Regions from separate parts of the Saccharopolyspora hattusasensis genome, predicted to be linked through region 3. Evidence: riboswitches for the same ligand, from Rfam matches in the RefSeq annotation. Region 3 holds a riboswitch; each other region holds the start of a gene.
What was found. A riboswitch is a leader RNA that binds a small molecule or an ion and turns the genes downstream of it on or off. The one in region 3 is predicted to bind S-adenosylmethionine.
Positions count from the first base shown of each region.

Region 1: it holds a riboswitch for S-adenosylmethionine, as region 3 does, so the genes downstream of both, thrC (threonine synthase) here and ACRXBZ_RS10990 (aminotransferase class V-fold PLP-dependent enzyme) in region 3, are expected to answer to the same signal.
Region 2: it holds a riboswitch for S-adenosylmethionine, as region 3 does, so the genes downstream of both, ACRXBZ_RS23655 (methionine ABC transporter ATP-binding protein) here and ACRXBZ_RS10990 (aminotransferase class V-fold PLP-dependent enzyme) in region 3, are expected to answer to the same signal.

Region 1 is NZ_JBPCDC010000001.1:5,790,679-5,796,451, forward strand. Features, by position in the region: gene ACRXBZ_RS27710 (Imm1 family immunity protein) at 1-86, shown strand, start outside; gene ACRXBZ_RS27715 (DUF4158 domain-containing protein) at 206-712, opposite strand; gene thrC (threonine synthase) at 1,228-2,496, opposite strand; SAM riboswitch class I at 2,509-2,641, opposite strand; gene holA (DNA polymerase III subunit delta) at 2,738-3,724, shown strand; gene rpsT (30S ribosomal protein S20) at 3,852-4,112, opposite strand; gene ACRXBZ_RS27735 (sulfite exporter TauE/SafE family protein) at 4,322-5,128, shown strand; gene ACRXBZ_RS27740 (mannitol dehydrogenase family protein) at 5,307-5,773, opposite strand, start outside.
Region 2 is NZ_JBPCDC010000001.1:4,971,292-4,977,064, reverse strand. Features, by position in the region: gene ACRXBZ_RS23670 (4-(cytidine 5'-diphospho)-2-C-methyl-D-erythritol kinase) at 1-286, opposite strand, end outside; gene ACRXBZ_RS23665 (MetQ/NlpA family ABC transporter substrate-binding protein) at 618-1,430, opposite strand; gene ACRXBZ_RS23660 (methionine ABC transporter permease) at 1,493-2,176, opposite strand; gene ACRXBZ_RS23655 (methionine ABC transporter ATP-binding protein) at 2,173-3,195, opposite strand; SAM riboswitch class I at 3,440-3,527, opposite strand; gene rsmA (16S rRNA (adenine(1518)-N(6)/adenine(1519)-N(6))-dimethyltransferase RsmA) at 3,704-4,573, opposite strand; gene ACRXBZ_RS23645 (resuscitation-promoting factor) at 4,696-5,773, opposite strand, start outside.
Region 3 is NZ_JBPCDC010000001.1:2,492,441-2,498,213, forward strand. Features, by position in the region: gene ACRXBZ_RS10980 (RluA family pseudouridine synthase) at 1-339, opposite strand, end outside; gene lspA (signal peptidase II) at 381-1,031, opposite strand; gene ACRXBZ_RS10990 (aminotransferase class V-fold PLP-dependent enzyme) at 1,148-2,485, opposite strand; SAM riboswitch class IV at 2,525-2,640, opposite strand; gene ileS (isoleucine--tRNA ligase) at 3,053-5,773, opposite strand, start outside.

The DNA.
Region 1 (5,773 bases), 3.3 Mb from region 3:
CGGAGGCGTTGATCGCGTTCCTGCGGACCGCCAAGCGTCCGGCCACGCTGACCTGGCAACCCGCACACGACTGCGCCCGCCAGTGATCCCGTCGGCGGCATGCCGCCGGCATCGATCGAACGGATGTGCGAGCGTCTGGGTGCGGGTGAACTTCGAGTCGGACGGGGAGGTCGTGGTGGCAGTCAAGCTCGTCCACACGACGCGGTCACAAGAGGTGCGGTTCGGTGATCGGGCAACGGCCCAGCACTACGCCGCCCAGTAAGGCGGACTTGACGCATGGCGGGTCCTGCCGGGTCGGCGAGTCATGTTCCATGGCCCTGGCGAGCAGGAACTCGTCCAGCTCCTTCAACTCCAGATCATCCGCCGGCCGCCACCCGAGGTACTGGGTGACCAACCGGAGATGGCCGGTGCGTGTTGGGGCGCGACGCCCGTAGGAGCGGATGGCCTCGGGCTTGACCTGGAGCTGCTCGGCCAGCCGCGCTACCGCCGCCGGTGGTGTGGCGACGTCGTCGGGCACGAAACCCAGCCAGGGCAACGTACACAGCGCGACTGAGAGTCCAAAGCGGTCTGTGGGGCCACGTCCGCGACCGGGTGCGACGAACGCGTTGTCGGCTGGAGTCAGGGTGAAGAACCGGAACAGCTCCTCACGTCCGATCCCGGGAAATCGGCGCAGGGCCTCAAGTTCCTGGTCGGTGAAGACCTGAGCGACCAACCCGCATCCCTCGCCACAGTCCGAAGATCCGCAGTTCAGAAGCTTAGTCGATCATATCCGTTCAAAATTTCCCGGATACTGCGGCGACCCCCAGATTCGGTGCTGGCCCGCGCGCAGAGGGCCGACGACGCCAACGACGCGTCGACCGTGCTGCTCGCGACCACACCGGCCGGGCGGGTCTTGCTCACCGGTGACGTCGAACTGCCCGGCCAGGGGCGGCTCATGTCGTCCGGTGCGGATCTGCGAGCCGACGTGCTCAAGGTGCCGCACCACGGATCCCGTTACACCACACCGCTTTTCCTGCGATCGGTGCGTCCACGACTAGCTGTGATCAGTGTGGGAGACGGCAACACCTACGGTCACCCGAGTCCGTTCGTCGTCGACGACCTGACCCGCGCGGGCACGAAAGTGCTGCGCACCGATCAGGAAGGAGATATCGCCATCCTGCCCGGCCCGCAGGGTCCCCGCTATGTCGCCAGGGGAGGCCCATTGCGCGCGGGCGAGTCGGGTGGGGTTCAGAGCCCCAGCGCCTGGTTGACCGCGTCGGTGCTCGGGGCGACGGTGGCCTTCGGGCCGATCTGGTCCTGCACCGCGTCCAGGGTCTTCAGCCCGTCACCGGTGATCAGCAGCACGGTCTCGGCGTCCGGGTCGATCTTGCCCGCCTCGATGAGCTTCTTCGCCGTGGCCACGGTGACCCCGCCGGCCGTCTCGGCGAAGATTCCCTCGGTGCGTGCCAGCAACCGGATGCCCTCGCGGACCTCGTCGTCGCTGACGTCATCGATGGCGCCGCCGGTCTTGCGCACGATGTCCAGCACGTACGGGCCGTCGGCGGGGGCGCCGATGGCCAGCGAACGGACGATGGTGTCCGGCCGTACTGGCTGGACCACGTCGTGGTCGTTCTTGTACGCCGTCGACACCGGGGAGCAGCCGGTTGCCTGCGCACCGAAGATCCGCACCGGGCTCGGCTCCACCAGGCCGACCTGGCCGAGCTCGTTGAACCCCTTGTAGACCTTGGTCAGCTGCGAGCCGGAGGCGATCGGCACAACGATCTGCTCGGGGATGCGCCAGCCGAGCTGCTCGGCGACCTCGAAGGCCAGCGTCTTCGACCCCTCGGAGTAGTAGGGGCGCACGTTGACGTTGACGAACGCCCAGTCCTCGTGCTCCGCGGCGAGCTCGGTGGCCAGCCGGTTGACGTCGTCGTAGTTGCCGTCGACGGCCAGCAGCGACCCGTCGTAGACCGCGCTCATCAGGATCTTGGCGCGCTCCAGGGTCTTGGGCACCAGCACCACCGAGTCCCAGCCGGCGCGGGCCGCCGCGGCGGCCACCGCGTTGGCGAGGTTGCCAGTGGAGGGGCAGGCCAACACCTTGAAGCCGAACTCACGGGCGGCGGCCAGCGCCACCGCGACGACGCGGTCCTTGAAGGAGTGGGTGGGGTTGCCGGTGTCGTCCTTGATCCAGATCCGCTTGACGCCCAACGCCTTCGCGAGCTTGTCGGCCCGGACCAGCCGGGTACAGCCCGGCTCGGTGTTCGGGTGCTCTTCGACGTTGGTGGGAACCGGGAGGAGCTGCTTGTAGCGCCAGATGGAGCGCGGGCCGGATTCGATGTCCTCGCGGCGGATCTTGCCGAAGTCGTAGGCGACCTCTAGCGGGGAGAAGTCCTCCAGCGAGACGAACTCCGGGGCCAACGGCTGCCGGTGGCCCTCTTCCTTGGATACCAGTTCGACGGCATTGCCCAGGTCGAAGGTCTTCTTCGGGGTCGTCTGGGCATGGGCGGCAGCAGTCATCGCGAGGTCCTCTCCTCATCTGTCCCGCGGACGGGTCGGAATTGGCACCGCTTTCGTCAGAGACCTCGCGGGTGAAAGCGCGATTCGCTGACGAACGGTTGCCGGGGCTTCATCGGGCCGTTCCCTCTGCCCCTCTGGATGAGCTATTCGGTTGTGCCAGCAACGCTAGTGGACCGCGCCGGGGTCTGGCCAGCACGATCCAGATGGCGGGAACGTCACGGGTGCGTGCGACGATGCGTGCATGAGCGCACCGGCCGTGGTCCCCGATCCGCTGCAGTTGGTTCTCGGCGACGAAGAACTGCTGGTGGAACGCGCGCTTTGGGCTGCTGTCGGAGCCGCCCGCGCGGCCGATCCGGCAGCCGAACTGCGCCGCGTGAAGGTGAGCGAACTCACTCCTCCGGAGCTGACCGAACTGCTCAGCCCATCGCTGTTCGCGGAGGGCCGGGTGCTGGCGGTGGAGTCCGCCCAGGACGCGGGCAAGGAGATCGCCGAGGCGCTGCTGATGCACGCCAAGCAGCCGGCGGACGGGGTCATGCTCGTCGTCGTGCACAGCGGCGGCGGCCGCTCCAAGCACGCCAAGGAACTACCCAATGCGCTGCGCAAACTAGGCGCGCGGGTCACCGAGTGCAACAAGATCACCAAGCCCGCCGAGCGGGAGGCGTTCGTCCGCGACGAGGTGCGCCGGGCCGGCGGCAAGACCGATGCCGCCGGGGTGGCTTCGCTGATCGAAACGGTCGGTTCCGACCTGCGGGAGCTGTCGGCCGCGGCGACGCAGCTGGTCGCCGACACCGGCGGCAAGGTCGACGAGACGGCCGTGCGCCGCTACCACCGCGGGCGAGCCGAGGTGACCGGGTTCGCGGTAGCGGAGAAGGCGGTGACGGGTGACCGGGCGGCCGCCCTGGAGGCCTTGCGGTGGGCTGTGCAGCTCGGCGTCCCGCACGTGCTGATCGCCGACGCACTCGCGGACTCGGTCCGCACCATCGGCCGCGTCGCCGCCGCAGGCGGTCGCAACGATCCGTTCCGGCTGGCAGGGGAGCTGGGCATGCCCGCGTGGAAGGTGAAGAAGGCGCTGGCGCAGTCCCGGGGCTGGAACGCTTCGAGCCTCGCGCAGGCGCTCCAGGCGGTCGCGGAGGTCAACGCCGGGGTCAAGGGCATGGCCGCCGACGCCACCTACGCCTTGGAACGCACCGTCCTGCGCCTCGTGGAGCTCCGCAACCAGCGTTCGTGATCGCACCAGTTTCCACCGAAATCGCGAAAGGCCCCTTCTCCGCGCGAAAGGCCCCTTCTCCGCGCGAAAGGCCCCTTACCCGGGTTTTGCCCGCGGGGAAGGGGCCTTTCGTAGTTCAGGCCTCAGCTCAGAGCTGGTTGGCGCGCTGCGCCAGCGCGGACTTCTTGTTCGCGGCCTGGTTCTTGTGGATGACGCCCTTGCTGGCGGCCTTGTCCAGCGCGCGGCTGGCGGCCTGCTGCAGCTCGATGGCCTTGTCCTTCTCGCCGGCGTCAGCGGCCTCGCGGAACTTGCGGATGGCGGTCTTGACCGCGGACTTCACGGCCTTGTTGCGCTGCCGGTTCTGCTCGTTGGTCTTGATCCGCTTCATCTGGGACTTGATGTTGGCCACTGTGGCGCCTCTTCCTCGTCTGTCGAACCGGTCGTGCCGCGCTTTTGTCGGCGCTGCGCTCAGGCAGGTTTCCTCCACGGCGGAATGCCGCACGGCACGGTCGTCCATCTTAACAGCGCCCACCTGCGCAGATTTCGGGCGGGCGGTGCCGGGCGAGGGCTATCACATCGGCTCGGATCCGGCGTTTCCGAACCATAGGGTCAAGCCTCGTGCTCGATGCGTTGAACTGGCCCGGATTCGCCGATCTGTCCCTCGCCGGACTGCTGTTCCTCTGTGGCGGCGCGTTCCTGGCCGGGGCGGTCGACGCGATCGTCGGTGGCGGTGGCCTGATCCAGCTGCCCGCGATGCTGCTGCTCCTGCCCGGCGGCGAGGTGATCTATTCGCTGGCGACCACCAAGGTCGCGTCGATCGCCGGTACGGCCGCCGCGGCCCGGACCTACGCGAAGCGGACGCCGATCGACTGGCGGGCGGCGCTGTCGATGGCGCTCGTTGCCCTGTTCGGGGCCCTCGGCGGCGCGGCGCTGGCCGATGCCCTGCCGTCGCACGTGCTCAACGTGGTCGTGCTGGTCGCATTGGCGCTCGTCGGCGTCTACACATGGCGCAAGCCCGAGCTCGGCTCGGCGGACGTCCCGCGGTTCGAGCGACGCATCCAGTTGCTGGTGATGGTCGTCGGTGGCGCCGTGATCGGCTTCTGGGACGGCATCGCCGGCCCGGGCACCGGTTCGTTCCTGGTGTTCCTGCTTGTCGGCCTGGTCGGCTTCGCGTTCATCACGGCGTCGGCGACAGCGAAGGTCGTCAACGTGGCCACGAACATCGGCGCGCTGGCGTTCTTCATCCCGGCGGGCAAGGTCCTGTGGGGATTGGCGCTGGTGATGGCCGCGAGCAACATGGCGGGCAGCGTCCTCGGCGCGATGATCGCCGCGAAACGCGGCTCCGGCTTCGTGCGTCAGGTCTTCCTGACCGTGGTGGTGGGCCTCGTCATCAGCCTCGGCTGGAAGCTCGCGGCCGGCGCGTAGCGCGGGGCTGGCTTGCATAATGGCCTGGCGCCTCCTGGGAGAACCGCAACCGGCCCGCCGCATGATGGGCGCGGTCGTCGCCCTCGCCGGAGGGGTCTTCTTCGGCATCGCCTGAGTCAGAGCCGCTCGGCGAGGACAGCGCGCGCGCCGCGTTCCGCGAGTTGCCGGTACGTCGTCGTCACCGAGTCGCGGAAAGCCGGGTGCCAAGCGAGTTCCGGCGCGAAGATCCGCTCGACGCCGAGCAGACGGCTCGCCTCGTCGGCTGGGTTCCGCCGAGCGCGTCGCGCAGCACGCCCGCCAGCGGGTCGTCGAGCGTTTCGGTGGTCGCGATGTGCCGCATCCAGGCCGCGACCCCGAGCGCCACCCAACTCGGGTCGCCGCCGGAGGCGAGCTGTTCCGATGCCGTGTCCAGCAGGCGGGGCCCGAGTTTCTGCGAGCCGTCCTGGGCGACCTGGGCGGTGGTGTGCCGCAGAGCGGGGTTCGCGAACCGCGCCAGCACGGACTCGCCGTAATCGCGCACGTCGACGCCGGAGGGTGCAGCGAGCACCGGCGCGACCTCCGAGCCGATCAGCCCGCGGCAGGCGCCGGCGAGCAGCGGTTCGGCCACGGCTTCCGCGATCGTCGCGTGCCTGCACGCCAAACCCA
Region 2 (5,773 bases), 2.5 Mb from region 3:
TCGACAGCCGCACCCCGGGTTCCTCCGGATCCCGCCCGCTGTGCTCGGCGAGCAGCTGCACGGCCTTCCACGCGAGGTTGCTGGGCCCGGTGGGCACCGAATCCGCGCCCTCGCCGTGCACGTCGATGCCCGGTTCCCCGGCGACCAGCACGGTGACCTCGTCGGTCATCGACAGCGCCTGGAAGACGGTGACCAGCTCGTGGTAGCCGTCCGGGCGCGGGTCACCGACCGACAGGTGCAGGTTCACCTTGGCCGGGACGCGAACGGTGATGGGGGTAGGAACCACGGAGAGCACTCTTAGAGCGTACGTGTCCGCGAAAGCCCACCGCTTGCTTCCCTGCGCACAGACCCCAAGGTCTCCGAACTCCTCTTGCGTGGCGGTGCGGGTAGCGGAACCTCAGACGCCGTCTGGACTCCGGGATCCCCGATTTACGTATGTCCAATACGCGGCTTCGGGGCTGTCCTCGCCAGACGACGTCTGAGAACCCGCGGCGGTGCAAGCTGCGAGGGTGAGCTAAGCGGCTGGCGCCGCTTCAAAGAACAAAGCACAAAACGGTGAGGGGCACCCGTGCCCCAGAACTGGGTCATGGGTGCCCCTCGCTTCGGGGAAACTCCGGTCAGGACGCCGGGATGACGGCGACGCCGCCGTACTTCTGGTTGATGAAGTCCTTGACCTGCTGGGAACGCAGCAGCTCGGCGAGCTTCAGGATCCGCGGGTCCTTGGCCAGCGCCGGGGTCGTCACCAGGCCGTTGGCGTACGGGTTGTTCTCCGGGCTCTCCACAGCGATCGGGTTCTGCAGGTTCGCCTTGATCGCGTAGTTGCCGTTGACAACTGCGGCGGCGGCGTCATCGACCGAGCGCGGCAGCTGGTCCGGCGACAGGTCCTTGAGCTGGATGTTCTTGGGGTTCTCGGCGATCGCCGACTCCAGCCGGGTGCCCACCGCCGCTTCCGGCTTGAGCTTGAGCAGGCCGCCCTGTTCCAGCAGCTTCAGCCCGCGGAACTGGTTGGCCGGGTCGTTGGACAGCGTGACCGTCGCGCCGTTCGGGATCTCCTGCAGCGACTTGAACTGCTTGGAATACACCGCCAGCGGCTCCAGGTGCACCGCCTGAATCCAGACGAAGGAGCCACCGCGCTGCTTGGTGTACTCCTCCAGGTACGGCTGGTGCTGGAAGTAGTTCGCGTCCAGCTCACCATGCGCGACGGCTTCGTTCGGCCGGTTGTAGTCGTCGAACTTCGTGATCTCGATGCCGATCCCGGCCTGCTGCGCCAAGTTGTCCTTGACGTACTGCAGGATCTCGCCGTGCGGGGTCGGGCTGACCGCGATCCGCAGCGGGGCGTTCGGGTCCTCGGCAGCCGAACTGCCGCCGCTCCCGCACGCGGCCAGCGCCAGGCCGGCCGCGGCCACCAGGGCAGCAAAACGCAAACGCATCAGGGTTTGTCCTTTCTGGACAGAGTGGAAAGGTCCCCGGGCAAGGGGTGGTTTCAGGGGTGTCAGCTGGTCGCGGTTCGCCGCCGGTCGACCAGCTTCGCGGTGCGGTCGGTGATCAGCTGCATCGCGAAGGCCAGCACGCCGAGCACGACCACGGATCCCCACAGGATCCGGTCGTCGTAGCCCTGGTAGCCGTCCTGGATCGCGGTCGTGCCCAGCCCGCCGCCGCCGATCGCGCCGGCCATCGCGGCGTAGCCGATCAGCGCCACGGCGGTGACGCCGACCGCGCCGACCAGCGCGGCCCGCGCCTCGCCGAGCAGCACCGTCCACACGATCCGCAGCCGGCTCGATCCAGTCGTGATCGCGGCCTCGACCACGGTGAAGCTGACCTCCCGCAACGCGTTCTGCGTCAACCGCGCGAAGAACGGGACGGCGCCGATGGTCAGCGGCACGATCACCGCGGTGCTGCCGATCGACGTGCCGATTAGCAGCCGGGTGAACGACGCCAGGACCACCAGCAGCACGACGAACGGAACGGACCGCACCACGTCGACGACCGCGCCGAGCACCCGGTACAGCGCGGGTTTCGGGCTCAGGCCGACCGGCGAGGTCAGATGCAGCAGCACACCGAGCGGCAGGCCTCCCAGCACCGCCAGCAGGGTCGACACCAACACCATGTAGAGCGTGTCGATCGTCGCTTCACCAAGTATTCCAAGGACCTCCGACCAGGGGGTCACATCACTCACGCAGCAGCTCCGTCAACGCAAACCGGGGCACGTCGCACATGCGCGTCCCGCTCGACCATCCACTTCAGGGCCGCCTCGGCGCGCTCGCCGCTCAGGCCGACCTTGAACTTCGCTACCGGCGTGTCCCCCAGCCGGGTCAGCCCGCCGCCCAGGATCGCGAGGTCGACCCCGAACTGGCTGGCGGCCTCCGGCAGCAGCGCGCCGACCGCGGCGAAGCCGACCAGCACAACCTCGGCGACGACGTCGTGCCGACGGCCGCCGGCCGGCCGGAACGACTCGGCCTGGTCGGTGTCCGGCAGCAGCGTGGCGCCCACCCGGCTGCCGGGCTCGGCGACCAGGTCGATGACCTTGCCGTGCTCGACGACCCGGCCGTTCTCCAGCACCGCGACGTCGTCGGCGATCTTGCGCACCACGGCCATGTCGTGGGTGACCACCAGCACGGTGACACCCAGTTCAGCGCGGGCGCGGTCCAGCACGGTGAGCACCGAGTCGGTGGTGCCCGGGTCGAGCGCCGAGGTCGGCTCGTCGGCCAGCAGCACCGAAGGCTTGGCGGCCAGCGCACGCGCCACCGCGATCCGCTGGCGCTGCCCGCCGGAGAGCTGGTCGGGGTAGACCGAGGCCTTGTCGGTCAGGCCCACGAGATCCAGCAGCTCGCCGACGCGGGTGCGCCGCTGCGGGCCGCTGATACCGGCCGCTTCCAGCGGCAACGCGACGTTGCCCGCGGCAGTGCGCTGCCGCAGCAGCGAATCTCCTTGCGGCACAACGCCGATCTGCCGGCGCGCGGCGCGAAGGGACTTGCCGCCGAGGGAAACCAGGTCGGTGCCGTCGACGCGGATGGCGCCGCTGTCCGGCTTCTCCAGCAGCGCGATGCACCGGGCCAGGGTGGACTTGCCGGCCCCGCTCGGACCGACCACACCGCACACCGCGCCGGCCGAAACCTCCATCGTCACGCCGTCGAGGGCGCGGACGGTTCCGTTGTTGTACTGGAAAGACTTGGTCAGGTTCTCGACTGTGATCACGATCGGCTCCACATCAGCTCGCGACGGCCGCGCACGCGAAAGGGCGACAGGCCAAGGAACTTCGGAAAGGGAGGAAGGGCTGGGTCACATCTCGCGACGACAGGCGGTGGTGGTGCGGCGCCCGTGGTCGATGACGCGACGCTGCGTCAGCAGCCTCCGGATGTGGTTTCGCCGGGGTCGGACCGGCTGGGTCCGGGTCTGACCCGCAAGCGGGCTGGCCGGCAGCGCTTTGGATTCCACAACAACTCCATCGGTCCTGGCGTTAGCACCTGCCCACCGGGTGGTTGCTGCGGCTTCGCGGAGCCAGGTCTCTCGGCCGCTCGGGATGGATTTCCCGAATAGTAGACCCCACTGGCGGATTCCAGCGCAAGTTGATAGTCGTCACTTTCCGAAATCGTTTGCCAAATCACACACCCGGACGAGAGGGAATTTTCCCGGCACACCAGGTGTTATCGGTGACTCCGCGTAGCGGGCCGATCTCGGGATGGCAAGCGTCCGGACGGGTGGTTCAGCGACCGCTCTCGGTAGCCGCGGCCGCTGCGATGCGCGCGAAATCGCCGATCTCCAACTGCTCGCCGCGGACGGCCGGATCCACCCCAGCGGCGCGGAGAACCTCCTCCGCCCGGGCCGCGGACCCGGCCCAGCCGGACAGCGCGGCGCGCAACGTCTTGCGCCGCTGGGCGAACGCCGCGTCCACCACGCGGAAGACGTCCTGGCGCGGCTCGGTCGACGGCGGCTCGATGCGCCGGAACGACACCAAGCCGGAGTCCACATTGGGCACCGGCCAGAAGACCTTGCGCGGCACCGGACCCGCGCGGCGCACGTCGGCGAACCACGCGGCCTTGGCGCTCGGCACGCCGTAGACGCGGCTGCCCGGCTTGGCGGCCATCCGGTCGGCGACCTCGGACTGCACCATGACCAGGCCGTGCGCCAGGCTCGGCAACTCGGCCAGCAGGTGCAGCACCACCGGCACGGCGACGTTGTACGGCAGGTTCGCGACGAGCGCGGTCGGCGGCGCCGGGAAGTCGTCGGCGCGGACCCGCAGTGCGTCGCCCTCGATCACGGTGAGGCGATCGGCCAGCGCCGGGGCGAACTCGGCGGCGGTGCGCGGCAGCCGCGCCGCGAGCACCGGATCGATCTCGACCGCCGTCACGGCGCCCGCAGCGGGCAGCAGCGCGAGCGTCAGCGAGCCCAGGCCGGGGCCGACCTCCAGCACGACGTCGTCGGCGGAGACCGACGCGCCGGCCACGATCCGGCGCACGGTGTTCGGGTCGTGCACGAAGTTCTGGCCGAGCTTCTTCGTCGGTCGGATGTCGAGTTCCCCGGCCAGCCGGCGCACGTCGGCCGGGCCGAGCAGCGTCGCCTGCTGGTCGTCCACACCGAAAAACTACCCGCGCCCCAACTCACCACCCCGACCAGGTGACGAGGGAGGGGCACCCGTGGCGTCCACGGGTGCCCCTCACCTGACGAAATGGGCCTGGAAATCCCGGCTAGGTCAGCTCACAGGCCGAGCTTCGAGGAGCAACCCGGCCAGGCGCCGTAGCCGCCGCCCCGGGCCGCGCGGACCTTCTCCGCCACCGCGATCTGCTGCTCGCGGCTGGCCTGGTGCGGGTACGGCGCGTACTGGTCGCCGCCGTAGGCGTCCCAGGTCGACTTGTTGAACTGCAGGCCGCCGTAGTAGCCGTTGCCGGTGTTGGCCGCCCAGTTCCCGGTGGCCTCGCACTGCGCCAGCTTGTCCCAGACCCCGTAGGTCGGGGGCTGCTTGCCGCCGACCCGCACGACCTTGGGCTGGGCTTCCTTGGTGATCTTCTCGCCGACGGCTTCCCGCCCGGTCTCCTCGCCGTTGCGGGTGGTGACCCGGGTGAACACGATCTTCTCGCCGGGCGTGCCGGGGAACTCGACCCGCTCCTCGCCCTTGAACATCGTGTTGTCGACGACCTCCTGCACCGGGGGCGGGACCGGCACGGTCATGTTGATCACCGTGCTGCCCGTGCGGTCGATGCGCACCTCGGCACCGCTGACGAGCCGCTGGTCGCCGCCGGGGGTGATCGCGTCCTCGGGGCCGAGTTCGAGCTGCTGCTCCCGGACCAGCTCGTCGATGTCGACGGCAGTGGTGGTCAGCTGCCGCGGCTCGTTCGCCCCGTCGATGATGGTGATGTTCTTGCTGGTCTTGACGACCAGGTCCATACCCTGCTCGGGCACGGCCATGGTGCGGTCGGCGGAGACCCACGCGCCATCGGCCTGAACGCCTAGCTGGTGCAGCGCCTGGTCCACCGTGACCGAGCGGACCCATTCCTCGCGCTGCTCGCCATCGACGGTCAGCTTCAGCAGCCGTCCGCGGTCGAGGGTGATGGTGTCGCCGTGGCTGACCTTGGCCTGCGGGGAGGGGCTGAGCGCGTCGTGCTGGCCGACGGTGATGCCCTCGTCCTCCAGGACTTCACCGACGGTGCCCTCGTAGGTGCTGATGGTGCGCTCGTGCCCGTCGATCTCGACGGTCACCGACTTGTCCATCGCGGCAGCCGCGCCGCCGGTGCCGGTGAGGGTGAGCAGCACGCCGGCCACCGTGCCCTTGAGGAAG
Region 3 (5,773 bases):
CCCGGAAGTCGCGATGCGCACGCCCGCCGCGGCGAGCCCGCCGACCACCGTCGGTCCTTCCCAGCCGGGGCTCGGGTGCACCGCGACGCCGATCGGCTTGTCCACCACGACGATGTCGTCGTCCTGGTGCAGGATCCGCAGGCCCTCTACCGGCACCGCGACGACCTGCAGCGGCTGTTGAGCCGGCGGCAGCGTCACCTCCAGCCACGCCCCGGCGGCCAACCGGTCCGACTTGCCGGCCGGGTTGCCGTCGACGAGCACGTCACCGGATTCCGTCAGCGAGGCGACGGCGCTGCGGGACAGGCCCAGCAGCTTCGAGAGGCCCGCGTCCACCCGCATGCCGTCCAGCCCCTCGGGAACCGGCAGCGTTCGGAGGTCGCTCACGACTCCGAAGCCTTCTTCTTGCGGTGCACCGTGCCGTCGTAGTCGCGGCCCAGCAGCGACATCAGCACGACCAGGATGCCGCCGCAGACGATGCACGAGTCGGCGACGTTGAACACCGGCCACACCGCGCCACCCGGGGCGAAGACCGAAAGGAAGTCCACCACGTGCCCCTGCAGGGGGCCGGGGGCGCGGAAGATCCGGTCGACCAGGTTGCCGCAGGCCCCGCCGAGCACCAGGCCGAGGCCCACCGCCCAACCCGGCGAGCGCAGCTTCGGAGCCAGCCAGATGATCACCCCGACGACGGCGATCGCAAGCAGCGCGAGCAGCCACGTCATGCCGGTGGCCAGCGAGAACGCGGCACCGGGGTTACGCAGCACGTCGAGGTAGAGCAGGCCGCCGAACAGCTCGACCGGCGGGTTGCCCTCCAAGTTCGCCACGACGGCGACCTTGGTGAGGATGTCGACGCCCAGGGACACCACGGCGACCCCGCCCAACAACCCGAGCAGCTTCCCAGACCCGCGCTTGGGCGACTGCTGCGTCGCCCCGGTCTGCGTCTCGGACGCCTGTTCTGCGGCGGTCGGCTCGGTGCCCGCCTGCTCTGCTGAGGACTCCCTCGGGGAGGACTGCTCGGTGCTCACGACCGCCATTGTCCCTGAACCCGCCCGCACCCGGTTCGGCAGGACCACTGCCCGCAATAACAGGACCCGTGAGTACTTTCGGGTGCTATGACGCCGCAATTCACTCACGGCCTTTCCAGCCCTGGTCAGTCGAGGAAGGCGGGCGCGGGGCGCGGGTCGTCAGCGGGCACCCAGTGGCCGTCGACCTGTTCGTAGCGCCAGGCCGGGCCCTCGGCCACCAGCCGCCGCAGCGCGTTCACGAGGCGGTCGACGTGCTCCGCGGTGCTGCCCAGCCCGACGCTGACGCGGACCGCGCGCTCGGTGTCCGAGCCCGCCCGCGAGAGCAGCCGCCGGGTGGCCACGTGTGCGCAGAACAAGCCGTCGCGGACGCCGATGCCGTGCTCCGCGGAAAGCGCCGCGGCCAGCAGGCCCGGGTCCCGGCCGTCGACCGTGAAGCTCACCACGCCGACCCGGTCGTGATCGGCGTCGAACAGGCGGAGCTCGCGCAGCCCCGACACACCGCGCAGCCCGGCCCGCAGCCGGTGCAGCAGCGCTTCCTCGTGCTCGATGACGTCCGTCCAGTTCGCCGCCAGCGTCGCGCAGGCCTTGGCCAACGCGTGCACTCCGACGGTGTTCGGCGAGCCCGCCTCGTGCCGCTCCGGCCCGGTCGTCCAGCTGACCGACCGCTCCTGCACCGACCGGGTCGCGCCGCCACCCGCCAGGTACGGCTCGGCGGCGTTGAGCCAGTCCGCGCGGCCGATCAGCGCGCCCGCGCCGAACGGCGCGTAGAGCTTGTGCCCCGAGATCGCCACGTAGTCGATGTCGAGCTCGCGGATCCGGACCGGCCGGTGCGGCGCGAGCTGCGCGGCGTCGAGAACCGTGCGGGCCCCGCGACGGCGAGCCACCCGCGCCAGCTCCGCGACGGGCCACAGCTCCCCGGTGACGTTGGAGGCACCCGTGATCACCGCGAGCCGCGGTCCCTCCGGACAACCGGCCAACGCGGCATCGAGTGCGGCGATGGCGTCCGCCGGCGTCTCCGGCGCGGGCAGGCGGCGCACCCGCGGGCCGGTCCAGGGCAGCAGCGCGGCGTGGTGCTCGGTGTCGAAGACCACGACGGACGTGCCGCGCGGCAGCGCGCGTCCCAGCAGGTTCAGGGCGTCGGTGGTATTGCGGATGAAGATCACCGAGTCGGTGTGGCGGGCGCCGACAAAGTTCCGCAGCTCGTCGCGCGCTCCCTCGTAGACCCGGGTGCACACCTGGGAGGCGAACCCCGCGCCGCGGTGCACGCTCGCGTACCAGGGCAGCAGCTCGTTCACCGCCGACTGCACGGTCTCCAGGCATGGCGCGCTGGCCGCGTGATCGAGATTCGCGTATCCGATGCGCTGGCCGTTGACCAGCGGGACCTGCAGCGCACCGCCGACCACGGCGGGAATCCGGTAGTCCACATCGGACTGCGCCGGGATTTCGATGACGGCAGACGACACGACGGCCTCCTCGGGGGCCTCATCGGACCCGCCCAGAGGGGTCCGCGCTTGCCGGATCGCCCTGCACGACCGGCCAGGTCTTCACCCGGGGCACCCCACCGCGGTTGGAGGGTTGCCGGCCAGCAAGCCGGGGCTTGACGCTGGCGCTCATGACCTTCGTTCCAGCACTCTAGGAAACCGCCCGCACTGCGGGCAACACCATTCCCAAACCGTGGGAGCGGTCTCCGTCACACGGCGCCGGCGCGGCGATCCCGACGCAGGCACGGCCACCACAACTGCACGTACGGATGCACGCCCGGGTGGCACCGAGTTCGACGGTGCCACCCGGAACAGCAGCTCAGAGCCTGTCGGCGAATGCCGTCCGCGCCTTTGGAAGCGGCGTAGCCGCTTGCATTCACCTTGCCAAGACGACCATCGGCGGGTTCTGAGAGGTTTTCTGGCGAGGACGGCCCCTCCGCCGCGTATTGGACCATACGTCAGGAGGGGCACCCGCAGTCCAGGGAACCGCTCAGGTTCCGCTAAGCGACCACCCACCCAGACCATTCACCAACAGGCGCTGAGCTCAGGTCAGACCCTGGTGACGGCGACCTTGATCTCGGTGCCCTCCCCGACGCTACCGGTGAAGCCGTCCGCCACATCGCCGGATTCGACGGCGTTCGCCAGGGTTTCGCCCGCGATGAAGTCGCGGTGCGACTCGACGGCCGCCAGAACCTCGGCCGGCGCCGAGATCGCCACCGTGATCCGGTCGGACACCTGGAAGTCCGCCTCCTTGCGGGCCTGCTGGACGACCCGGACCACGTCGCGGGCCAGACCTTCGGCCGCCAGCTCCGGGGTCACCTCGGTGTCCAGCACCACCAGCCCCTTGCCGCCGGGCAGCGGCGAGGCCGCGCCGGGGTCGGTGGAGACCAGGCGCTCCTCGAACTCGCCGTCCTGCAACTCGATGCCCGCCGCGACCACGGTGCCCCCGGTGCCCCCGGTGCCCCCGGTGCGCTGCCACTCGCCGGATTTCACCGCCTTGATCACCTTCTGCACGTCGCGGCCCAGCCGCGGACCCGCGGCCCGCGCGTTAACCGCGATCTCGAAGTGACAGTGCGCGGCGACGTCGGTGCTCAGCTCGAGCTCCTTGACGTTGACCTCGTCGCGGATCAGGTCCGCGAACGGCCGCAGCGCCTCCGCGTCCGGGGTGGCGACCACGAGCTTGGCCAGCGGCAAACGCACCCGCAGCTTGTTGGACTTGCGCAGCGCCGACGCGGCCGAGCACACCTGTCGCACCTCGTCCATCGCGGTCACCAGCGCGGCGTCCGCGGGCAACTCGTCGACCAGGGGCCAGTCCGCAAGGTGCACCGAGCGGCCGCCGGTCAGCCCGCGCCAGACCGCCTCGGCGGTCAGCGGCAGCAGCGGCGCCACCACCCGGCAGGTCACCTCCAGCACGGTGTGCAGCGTGTTGATGGCATCCCGGTCACCGGCCCAGAAGCGGTCCCGGGACCGCCGCACGTACCAGTTGGTCAGCACCTCGAGGAAGTCGCGCACCTCCGCGCAGGCACCGGCGAGGTCGAAGGTGTCCAATGCGGACTGAACATCGCCGACCAGCTCGTGGGTCTTGGCCAGGACGTAGCGGTCCAGCACGTGCTTGCTGTCCACTTCGAACTCGCCCGAGATGCCTTCGGCGTTGGCGTACAGCGCCAGGAAGTACCAGGAGTTCCACAGCGGCAGCACCGCCTGCCGCACCGCGTCCCGGATGCCACGCTCGGTGACCACCAGGTCGCCGCCGCGCAGGATCGGGCTGGACATCAGGAACCAGCGCATCGCGTCCGAGCCGTCGCGGTCGAAGACCTCGTTGACGTCCGGGTAGTTGCGCTTGGACTTCGACATCTTCAGGCCGTCGTGGCCCAGCACGATGCCGTGCGCCAGCACGTTTGCGAAGGCCGGGCGGTCGAACAGCGCGGTCGCCAACACGTGCAGCGTGTAGAACCAGCCGCGGGTCTGGCCGTTGTACTCGACGATGAAGTCGCCCGGGTAGTGGTGCTCGAACCACTCCGAGTTCTCGAACGGGTAGTGCACCTGGGCGAACGGCATCGAGCCGGACTCAAACCAGCAGTCCAGCACCTCCGGCACCCGGCGCATCGTCGACTTCCCGGTCGGGTCGTCCGGGTTCGGCCGGGTCAGCTCGTCGATCTCCGGGCGGTGCAGGTTGGCCGGGCGCACCCCGAAGTCGCGTTCCAGCTCGTCCAGCGAACCGTAGACGTCGGTGCGCGGGTAGGCCGGGTCGTCGGAGACCCACACCGGGATCGGCGAACCCCAGTAGCGGTTCCGGGAGATGTTCCAGTCGCGGGCGTTCTCCAGCCACTTTCCGAACTGGCCATCGCGGATGTGCTCCGGCGCCCAGTTGATCTGCTGGTTCAGCTCGACCATCCGGTCCTTGAACTGGGTGACCGACACGAACCACGACGACACCGCCCGCTGGATCAGCGCGTTGTCGCAGCGCCAGCAGTGCGGGTACGGGTGGTCGTAGGTCTCGTGCCGCAGCAGCAGGCCCGTCTCCTTGAGGTCCCGGATGATCTGCTTGTTGGCCTCGAAGACCTGCAGCCCCTCGTACGGCGGGGCCTCGGTGGTGAACTTGCCGTGCGCGTCGACCGGGATCACCGGCTCGATGTTCGCGGCGTCGGTGACGACCTTGTCCTCTTCACCGAAGGCCGGCGCGATGTGCACCAGACCGGTGCCGTCCTCGGTCGTGACGTAGTCGGCCGCCAGCACCTGGTGCGCGTTCTCCCGCCCCACGAAGAAGTCGAACGGCGGCGCATACTTCGTGCCGAGCAGCTCGGTCCCCTTGAACCGGGCCACGACGTGCTCGGCGACATCCTCGCCGAGCTCCCGCGCATACGCGCCGAGCCGGGCTTCGGCCAGCACGTACCGCTCGGCACTATTGGCCGGCGCGACGAGCACGTAGTCGACCTCGGGGTGCACCGCGGCGGCCAGGTTGGACGGCAGCGTCCACGGCGTCGTCGTCCAAACCAGGGCCAGCGCGCCGTCGAATGCCTTGCCCGGGGCGTCCAGCCGCAGGCCCACGGTCACCGCCGGGTCCTGCCGCTGGCGGTAGACGTCGTCCATCCGCGTTTCGGTGTTGGACAGCGGCGTCTCGCAGCGCCAGCAGTACCAGAGCACCCGGAAGCCCTCGTAGACGAGACCCTTGTCCCAAAGGGTCTTGAACGCCCACATGACGCTTTCCATGTAGTCCAGGTCGAGCGTCTTGTAGTCGTTCTCGAAGTCCACCCACCGGGCCTGCCGGGT